3 regions of the Flocculibacter collagenilyticus genome follow, and region 2 is predicted to be linked to each of the others. Evidence: predicted binding sites of a transcription regulator. Region 2 holds the regulator's gene; each other region holds the start of a gene.

Region 1 (3,256 bases), 1.4 Mb from region 2:
TTAAAAATAACGTTCTAATATAAACCACTAGCAGCACAACGTATGCCGTCATATACATAGCAAATGAGAACGCAACATTTTCAGCAGGTATTTGAGTAACCGCATCGCGGGTACGTAATATGCCACTAACCAAATATGGCTGACGCCCAATTTCTGTGACGTACCATCCCGCCAGCGTTGCAATCCAGCCAATAAAGGTTGTGGCGACCAGTGTTTTTACATACCAATTAGCTGGAGTGCGTTTACAACGTATTTGCACAACGCCGTACCAAGACACTAGTAACATTATCAGCCCCATTGCAACCATAATTCGAAAACTCCAAAACACGGCCAACACAGGCGGGTGCTCGTTTTCAAAATCGTTTAAGCCCTCAATGGTTTCATTCATGTCATGCTTTAAAATAAAACTCGCCAAGCCCGGTATTCCTAACGACCAATTATTGGCCCTACCTTCTTCGTCGGGAATAGCAAATAATAGTAGCGGTGCGTTATCTGTGGTTTCCCACACGCCTTCCATTGCTGCTATTTTTTGTGGCTGATGTTCAAGTGTATTAAGCCCATGTAAGTCGCCAACAAAAATTTGAATAGGGATGAGTACCGCAGCCACCGTTAATCCTGCTTTTAAGGCTAAACGCGGCGCTAATTTATTATCACCACGAGACAAACGATAAGCTGAAATACCAGCAATCAGGAAAGAGGCGGTTAAGCCTGATGCCAACATCATGTGTACTAAACGATAAGGAAAAGAGGGATTAAATATAATTGCCCACCAGTCAGTAGGAAAAGCAACACCATCACGCATTTCAAAACCTGCTGGCGTATGCATCCACGAATTTAGCGCCAATATCCAAAACGCTGATAAGCTGGTACCTACAGCAACCATAATGGTAGAAAAAGTATGCACTTTACTCGGCACTCGGCTTTGTCCAAATAACATAATCCCTAAAAAAGTAGCTTCTAAGAAAAATGCGGTTAGTACTTCATAACCCAATAAAGGACCTGCAATATTGCCTACCGTTTCCATAAAGCCCGGCCAATTAGTACCGAATTGGAACGACATAGTAATACCGCTTACGACACCCAATGCAAAAGTTAATGCGAATACTTTCACCCAAAAACGGTAAATCCGCATCCATACCGGATTATCAGACAAGTCATGACGAATTTTGAAATACACTAAAAACCAACACAGTGCGATGGTAATGGTAGGAAATAAAATATGAAAACTAATATTTGCAGCAAATTGAATTCGAGAAAGTAAGAATGTATCTAACATGTGTCTTCCCTTAAATTGACTAATAGCGATAAATGAAACAAGTACAGTATGCCGACCTAAGTTGAGGCATTTTTCGATTTACCTAACAATCGCTCTTTAATATCCAGCACCTTGCCGACTCCAGCTCCCAATTTCATTAGCGTTTCCAGCTTATCCCTATCCATTTTTTGTAGTTCACTTGCCCAATGCGTTAATGTTTCTAATAGATCATGAATATCTTGCATTTGTTTCTGTGCATACACTTCATCCTCATTGCCGGGCTTATCCATCACCAAGTCACGCAGTAACGATAATGTTGGATCCATCTCTCGTTTACGTCGCTCTTCAAATACCCTATTTGCCATATCCCAAATAGAACCGGCCGTTGTGAAGTAATCTTTTCTATCTCCAGCAATATGATGCACCTGAATTAAGCGCCACGACTGTAACTCTTTAATTCCCATACTTACATTACCGCGCGAAATATTAAGTGCCTCCGAAATTTGTACTGCGCTTAGTGGAGATTCGTTGATCACCAGCAAACCATACATTTGCCCTACCGTACGATTAAAGCCCCATCGGCTGCCCATTTCTCCACAGTGAAACACAAATGTTTCAATCATGGGTGTCATGTTCATGCATCACCTTTTTAAAGTTTCAGTAATTTCTGAAACTTTAGCATCAAATTGATCTATATCAAAGTCTCTGTAGAAAATTTTTGTGGGCTCTCAATTAAGTTGGACTTTTGTCTCGTTTAAGTAAACCCGTTTCTCTTGTAACGGTCAAACGAGCTTGGAGGCTTCTTTAAGCAGTTTTTCTTAATTTCATCTCATATTCTGCTGGTGAGATGTTCCCTAATTTATAATGTCGTGGTTTCTGATTATAAAATGGTTGGATATATTCGTTTATATCCGCCATCGCTTCACGCCTTGGTTGATAGTAACGATAGTTAATTCGCTCCGGCTTTAAGCTACGGAAAACCGATCGGTAACGGCATTATCTAAACAATTTTCAGCCCAACTAATACTTGAAACTAATCCATGTTCTCTAAATGAACACTGAAAAGCTTCGTATGTATATTGCACACTTTGATCAAAATGGAATAACACACCATAAGTTGGTTGCCGTTTTCAAATAACGACCTTACGAGAACACAAGTCTATAATAACCACTAGATACAGCCAGTCCTGTTGAGTGCGCTCATACGCAATACACCAAACCACAGCTTGTTTAACCTCAGAGGATTAAAATGATGATTTAAGTAATTAGGTGCAATCGCCTAAGGTTTAGCACCTACAGGATATTTATGTCGTTTAGGTCGCTTAGCGACCAACCTAGCCTGTCATTGATGTTCGAACACGATGAAGAGCAATATCAAATTTTACTCTTTTAGGGCAAGTAGACTTTGGTTTCGCTTAATAATAAAACGAGCTAACCGCAATGGATAAACAACGACATACTTGGGTAACGTTATAACCCATCCGTTAACCTTACCGCAATTTGCTGCCGTTGATCATTTCTAATGCGCACTTTTTCTGGCGCTAGTGCACTAGCTTTAGGTGTAACATCTTGCCGCTCTTTTCGGTACTGGCTAACTCAGCGTTGACTCGATGAAAATTCAACACTCATTGCTGCGGCTACATCTTTATATTTTCAACCGTGAATAATGACTAGCTCTGCACACTTACGTGTAAATTCTGCTGTTAAATTTTTCTTTGAATTCTAACCTCGTTAGCTAATGTTATTTTACCTCTAACGAAGTCTCTAGTTAAAATCATACTATTATAACTTTAGCCCTTAACATTTAAGGAGTTAGTTAAATAATCGCAGATACTATGATCACGCACTTCAAGAAAACTTCCCTTATCGTAATAAACCCAACCTCTTTGGTATGAATAGTATCGGTTGTCTAAAGGTTTATCTTTTACTATTGTTCTCTGCTCCCCCGAAACAACAACACTATTATCAGGTACATCTTTATAAACAACTGTATTGGCACCT
Region 2 (3,256 bases):
GCTGCTGGATTTACTTGATGTAAAAGGTGCAACCGTTACGTTAGACGCCATGGGATGTCAGCACGCAATTACAAAGAAAATTCAATCCAAAGGTGCTGATTACGTCATTGCACTAAAAGGCAATCAAAGTACACTCAATGAAGAGGTTCAAGCATGGTTTCATAAGTGCCACAGAGAAAAACTCGCTAACACAGCTCATAGTATTTATGAGCACATTGACAGCGGCCATGGTCGAATAGAAGAAAGAACGTGTACCCAATTGGAAATTGATAACATTGGATAACCAATTGATAATGAAAACTGGAGCAGTATTCAAACGGTTCAGTGTAGAATCTAAGCGTCATATTGGAGATAAAATGACTTCCGAAACGCGTTATTACATCAGCTCATTAGGACTAAATGCAGAACGATTAAATGGCATAATTCGCAATCACTGGGGCGTTGAAAACTGCTTACACTGGACGCTAGATATGACATTCCATGAAGACGATTCACGTATTAGGCGGGGCAATGCAGCTGAAGTCATGAATGCATTTAGAAAATTGGCGTTGAATATTGTGAAAACAGATACAACGAAAAAAGCCAGCATGAAACGAAAGCTAAAAATGGCGGCATTAGATGATGATTTTAGAGCCGAGTTACTTCTGAGGGGAAATTAAAATGCTCTTGCCCTGAGCACCTATATGAATAGGTGCTTGATTTAAGGAATATTACAGAATAAATTTTGTATTAAGTATTGTAGCCCACGGGTTTTAGCGCTAATACATCGCAGTGTAAGCTATCAATCACGTGCTCAGCGGTATTACCGATTAATGCTGCTGATAATCCCGTCCTACCAATCGTACCCATAACGACTAGCTCCGCATCTATTTGTTTTGATACATGAGGTATTACATCCTCGGGTAAACCTTCTACAACATGAGTATTTTCAATAGGGATGTTGTTGAGTGTCGCGAGCTTTTCTACCGCGCTAATATGATGGTGTTTCATTGATGCGTTATATTCTTGAGGATCGAATTCGGGAATTTCAATTGCAATATTTACGGGTGTTCCTGGGTATGAATTTACGAGATGCACTTTGGCGCCGATGATATCTGCCAAATGCTGTGCTTCTTCAATAATTTTACTGTTAAGTGATTGATGCGCATCTTCTTCAGAGCCAGCATTAACTGCCGCTAGAATATTACCGTTTGCTGGCCATGCGTGCTCTTTTACTAATAATACTGGGCAAGGACACTTACGTAGAATATTCCAATCAGTAGGTGTGAAAATAACCGACTTTAATGTGTCGTGCTGATGGGTGCCTTTAACGACGAGGTTATAACCATGTTCTTTTACTTGTTCAATAATGGCTTCGTAAGGTCGGTTATGCCATACCACTTTAATATCTATTTCGCTGGGATCGACGGAAAGGGTAGAAAAAAGTTCATGTATCCACTCTTCACGGTCGGTGATCACTGCTTGTCGCATTGACTCTCTTTCATCAGAAGAGAGCATAGTAGTCATTTCATACGAAAAATCGTAAATAGACAGGAATACGGTTAGTTTGCACGGGTGCTTTTGTGAAAATTCTATTGCTCTTAGTAGGGCTTTTTGTTCCTCTGATGTGGGATCGAGTACCACAAGAAGATTGCTTAATTTTTCCATTACTTACCTCCGACAAAAAACTACATTTACTTATAATCATGTTAACAAGTGTAGTTAATCATAGAGCGTTTGATAAATAAAATATTGTGTTAGATCAAACTATTTAAGCGAACATTAAATTCAACTGCGCCAGCGGAGTGGCACAGCGTTAAACGTTGCTAAATCTCACAATGTGGGGATATGCCCGAAATGGCGGTAAGTTGTTCGTAGTTTATGATGCTAATTAATTTACCATCAACAGTAATCACATTCGATTTTTGTAATTTACTTAGCAGCCTGCTAATTGTTTCTACCGTTAAGCCTAAATAGTTACCTATTTCAGAGCGTGTCATGGTTAGTCTAAATTGTTTATCAGAAAATCCTCGGGCTGCAAAACGTTTAGATAAATTGGTTAAGAAAGCTGCTAATCGTTCTTCTGCTGTTTTTTTATTAAGTAACATTAATAGAGTTTGGTCGTTTTGAATTTCACCACTCATTAAGCGCATAATTTGCTGCCTAAGCTTTACCATATCGCCTGATAGTTTACTTAAAATTTCGTAAGGGATTTCGCACACCATAGATGTTTCTAGGGCTTCTGCGAAGCTTTGGTGCTTATTTTCAGCTATGGCATCGAAACCAATAATATCGCCAGGTAAGTGGAATGCGGTAATTTGTTCGTCGCCACTTACAGTATTGATATACGACTTAAACGAACCAGAGCGAATAGCATAAATTGACTTCATGGGCTCACCGGCTGCAAATATATACTGACCTTTTTGATAAGGCTTTTTGCGTTCAATAATGTCATCTAACTTGGTTAGTTCGTCGTCCGACAACGAAAAAGGTAAGCATAATTCGCTAATACTACAGTTTTGGCAATTTACGCTTATTTTTTTCGCTTTTGCATGAGAGGTGTTAGATTCCATATAGCCGTCCTACTAAAAATACATACTTGTTGGCAGAGTTTTGGGCGAATAGCTTGAGTAAAATAAACAAAGCGATATTGTTAACATCTATAGACTCAAAACAGCGGCAAGATTAAAGCAGAAGTTGATTTACATCAAGTAAAATAAGGGCGGTGCCCCACATAATTAAAATAACGCCCGCTATACTTCTATAAAGCGGTTTAGCAAGTAATTGATTTAGTTGACCACTGAAATAGCCTAAACCTAAAACCGCGGGTAATGTACCTAAACCAAAACCAAGCATAATAGTTGCGCCACCGTAACTTGAACCCGTTGTTAACGACCAAGTGAGCGTGCTGTATACCAGTCCACAAGGTAACCATCCCCAAATTGCACCATACAAAAAAGCACGCGGATAACTTTTTACAGGCACCACATACTTATTTAGCTTTTTTATAATGCGCCACAAGGGTTTACCTGCTTTTTCTAACATAAGTAAGCCAGACCACCACTTAGCGATGTATAACCCTACTAAGATAAGAAATAAGCTAGATAAAAAGCGCAGGTGTATTACAGCGTTGTCTGAAAATGTAAGTATTGATGCGCTAAAAGCACCAACAATTGTGCCAGCAACAATATAACTGATGATCCTGCCGAAGTTATAAAGTAAAAGGTAAGGGGTGGGGTGTTTACCAGCGGGAATCGCAAAACTTAGCGCATTAACA
Region 3 (3,256 bases), 1.6 Mb from region 2:
TAGCCATGTTTATGCTGCTGTTTAAAAACTTAAAGCTAGCGTTAATTGCGATCACCCCTAATATGTTGGCTGCAGCACTAGTGTTAGGAATTATGGGGTGGCTGAATATTCCTTTAGATATTATGACCATTACCATCGCCGCCATCGTTATCGGTATTGCAGTAGATAACTCGATTCATTACGTGCACCGCTTCCGTCATGAGTTTTCAGCGGATCCAACGTTAAGTTATCCAGCCACCGTCAAAATTTGTCATGGGAGTATTGGCAAAGCGCTGTATTTTACGTCAATTACCGTTACGCTGGGTTTTTCGATATTAGTGTTGTCAAACTTTGTTCCCACGGTATATTTTGGCGTGTTAACAGGCTTTTCAATGATTGTTGCCTTACTGGCTAATTTAACCCTACTTCCTTTATTGCTGGTGGTATTTGAGCCGTTTGGAACGAGAGACTAGTCTCAGTACTAAGCGTTGAACTTCAATATTAATCATTGAAAGCATATACTTTTTTCTTTATTGGTTTTGGTTTTTCTATCATATGGCTCTGCTTTCCTTCCACCAATACCATATTGAGTTCCCCAGATCTGAGGTTTTCCACTATGTAGCCTATATCTATCTTCTGATGCACAGACAAGCCAGTTTATAGACGGAAATGTGGGTTCATTTTTTTTAATAGATAAAGCGAGTTGAAGTGCTCGGTAAAAATTATTGTGATTAGCTGTATGCATTAACAAAATGGCAGAGTGGAATTTGTCCATATTGTTTAGAAATAATTGCGATTGAAGAATATTTTCAACTCTAGCGGAACGTTCTGCATCTTTCATAATGCTAATTTGAAATGATCTTCTGTCATGTTGATCCATATGATACATAGTATCGATGGTTTTATTTGAGAATGAGTGATGGTCAGCATTTTGGTGAGATTCTATAAGTTGTTTATAGTTTTGATTGTAAGCTTCAGGTGAACTATTTCTTAATAATTGAAGTTTTTCTTCAAGATCAAAGCAGTGGGGTATTGATGCAGGTGTACTACTCTTAATAGGAAAAGATATTATCAATATAAAGTAGAGTAGTACGAGTAAAAATCTTTTCATGTAATGAATCCAAGTTGGCAATGCTACTTTTTAGCGTTTAGTTTCTTACGATGTTTATTAATGACTCTACAAAATTGAGAGCGATGTTCACCGTAAAGTATTGGATTAAAGTCGCTATTATTGCAGTAGGCGCGGTAAAACTTTTTTACTTTTTCAGGCGAAGCGGTGGTCCGGGTGATGTAATCTATTTCAGCCGTTGAGTATTGATCAAAATGTGTGTTCATTTCTTTAAGGATAAGGGCATGACCTTTAGGACTTTTATCTACAACGCCTGCCGCTTTATTTTTTGCCCAGTCGATTGCAGAGCTGCGGTATTGATTAAGAACGACATGGTCATATGACCATAGAAAGCCGATGAAAATAGCTGCGAAAATAAATTTTTTCATAAAACGTCCTTAATAATTGTTTCAAATCAATATTAATTGAATGAATAAACTAATCAACATAAAAAATGTGTGTATAATCCGACCCGTTCAACGAAGTGAAAGAATTAGGGACAAAAATTCTTAATTCGATTAAATATTTATCCAAAGTAGTTGGTGGTGTAGCTAGGCGATAAGCAAGTCAATCCCAATGAACTTAGCGAACTAAGTAATTGGAGTAAATGCATATTGTCGGCTATTCGTTAAAAACCTGCGCTATCGACTATGGTGGGTATGTCTCTGCAAAATTGGAAAGGCTGCTATGAATGACCGAATAGAGATCAAGAACATTCCTGTCGATGTTGAAGTACACAAACCCGATCCCAGCAAACAGGGGGGTTATAGCCCTGAAAGCCACATCTATGTCCGTTCAGTAAAAGGAACATTTCAACGTTTAAGGCGCTATATGGGCGCTGTGTTCATGTTACTGTTTATGATAACACCTTGGATACAGTATCAAGGTCATCAAGCCATTCTATTTGATATCGAGCAGCAAAAATTCCATTTATTTGCATTAACATTGTGGCCGCAAGATTTATTGGTGGTTGCGTTTATTTTTATGATTGCAGCATTTGCGCTATTTTTTGTTACTGCTTTTTATGGGCGGGTGTGGTGCGGCTATATGTGCCCACAAACGGTATGGACGCTGATTTATATTTGGATGGAAGAAAAAATTGAAGGTACGGCCAATCAGCGAAAATTATTAGATAAACAGCCATGGACAGCAAAGAAGGTGATGCTTAAAACCGCTAAACACAGTGCGTGGATCGCGTTTTCAGTCTTTACTGCGTTAACCTTTGTTGGGTACTTCACGCCCATTGGCCAACTGTTCATCGACTTCTTTATGCTTTCAGCAAGTGCTGCTGCTACGGTCAGCGTATGGTTTTTTGCAGCATGCACCTACGGTAATGCGGGTTGGATGCGAGAAATTATGTGTTTACATATTTGCCCGTACTCACGCTTCCAATCGGCCATGTTTGATAAAGACACTTTTACGGTAACGTACGATTATCATCGTGGAGAGTCAAGAGGGCCACGCAGTCGTAAACAAGATCATAAAGCGTTAGGGCTGGGCGACTGTATCGACTGTAATTTGTGTGTGCAAGTATGCCCGACAGGGATTGATATTCGCAATGGCTTGCAATACGAATGTATTAACTGTGGTTTATGTATTGATGCATGCGATGGTGTAATGGATAAAATGGGTTATCCCAAAGGGTTAATTAAATACTCTACTGAGCACGAATTAGAGGGTAAAAAAACCAAAACGGTTCGCATGAAGTTTCTTGGCTACCTAGCGATGATGCTGATTATGTGTGGTGCATTGGCGTGGTCAATTGCAGCGCGAGTGCCATTCGAATTAGATATTATTCGAGATAGAAATCAGCTATATCGTGTTACCAGCGAAGGCTTAATCGAAAACGTATATACCTTAAAATTACTGAATAAATCGCAACAAGATGTCACTGTTACACTTGATGTAACCGGGCTCAGTAAGTTTGACTTTATTGGCAGACAGCGCGTTGAAATTCAAGCAGGAGAAGTGTTTACTTTACCTGTGAGTGTCGCAGTAGACCCATATGAGTTAAAATCTCCCATCACAGAGATATATTTTGTTGTTACCCAAGAAGGCGGCGAGTCGTTTAGCATTAAACAAGACAGCCGTTTTATCAAAGGTAAAGGTTAGGATTATCAGCTAGCCTTTGTCGCTAGCTGAAAAAGGTAAAATTAATGAGCCAGTTTT

Evidence for each region. The regulator FNR, encoded in region 2, switches genes on or off when oxygen is low (the NO sensors DNR and NnrR bind a similar motif). The targets are predictions, from matches to a motif close to TTGATCTAGATCAA.
Region 1: the regulator FNR is predicted to act here: its motif matches at 1,942-1,955, upstream of HUU81_RS15145 (GbsR/MarR family transcriptional regulator).
Region 3: the regulator FNR is predicted to act here: its motif matches at 1,493-1,506, upstream of ccoG (cytochrome c oxidase accessory protein CcoG).

Annotation. Positions count from the first base shown of each region.
Region 1 is NZ_CP059888.1:3,416,759-3,420,014, forward strand. Features, by position in the region: gene HUU81_RS15140 (cytochrome ubiquinol oxidase subunit I) at 1-1,276, opposite strand, end outside; gene HUU81_RS15145 (GbsR/MarR family transcriptional regulator) at 1,333-1,893, opposite strand; partial or broken gene HUU81_RS17625 (IS3 family transposase) at 2,060-2,227, opposite strand; gene HUU81_RS15155 (serine acetyltransferase) at 3,046-3,256, opposite strand, start outside.
Region 2 is NZ_CP059888.1:2,052,258-2,055,513, reverse strand. Features, by position in the region: partial or broken gene HUU81_RS09115 (ISAs1 family transposase) at 1-659, shown strand, start outside; gene uspE (universal stress protein UspE) at 730-1,647, opposite strand; gene fnr (fumarate/nitrate reduction transcriptional regulator Fnr) at 1,806-2,552, opposite strand; gene HUU81_RS09100 (sulfite exporter TauE/SafE family protein) at 2,665-3,256, opposite strand, start outside.
Region 3 is NZ_CP059888.1:3,633,311-3,636,566, reverse strand. Features, by position in the region: gene HUU81_RS16175 (efflux RND transporter permease subunit) at 1-452, shown strand, start outside; gene HUU81_RS16170 (hypothetical protein) at 485-1,090, opposite strand; gene HUU81_RS16165 (hypothetical protein) at 1,114-1,476, opposite strand; gene ccoG (cytochrome c oxidase accessory protein CcoG) at 1,775-3,199, shown strand; gene HUU81_RS16155 (serine/threonine protein kinase) at 3,244-3,256, shown strand, end outside.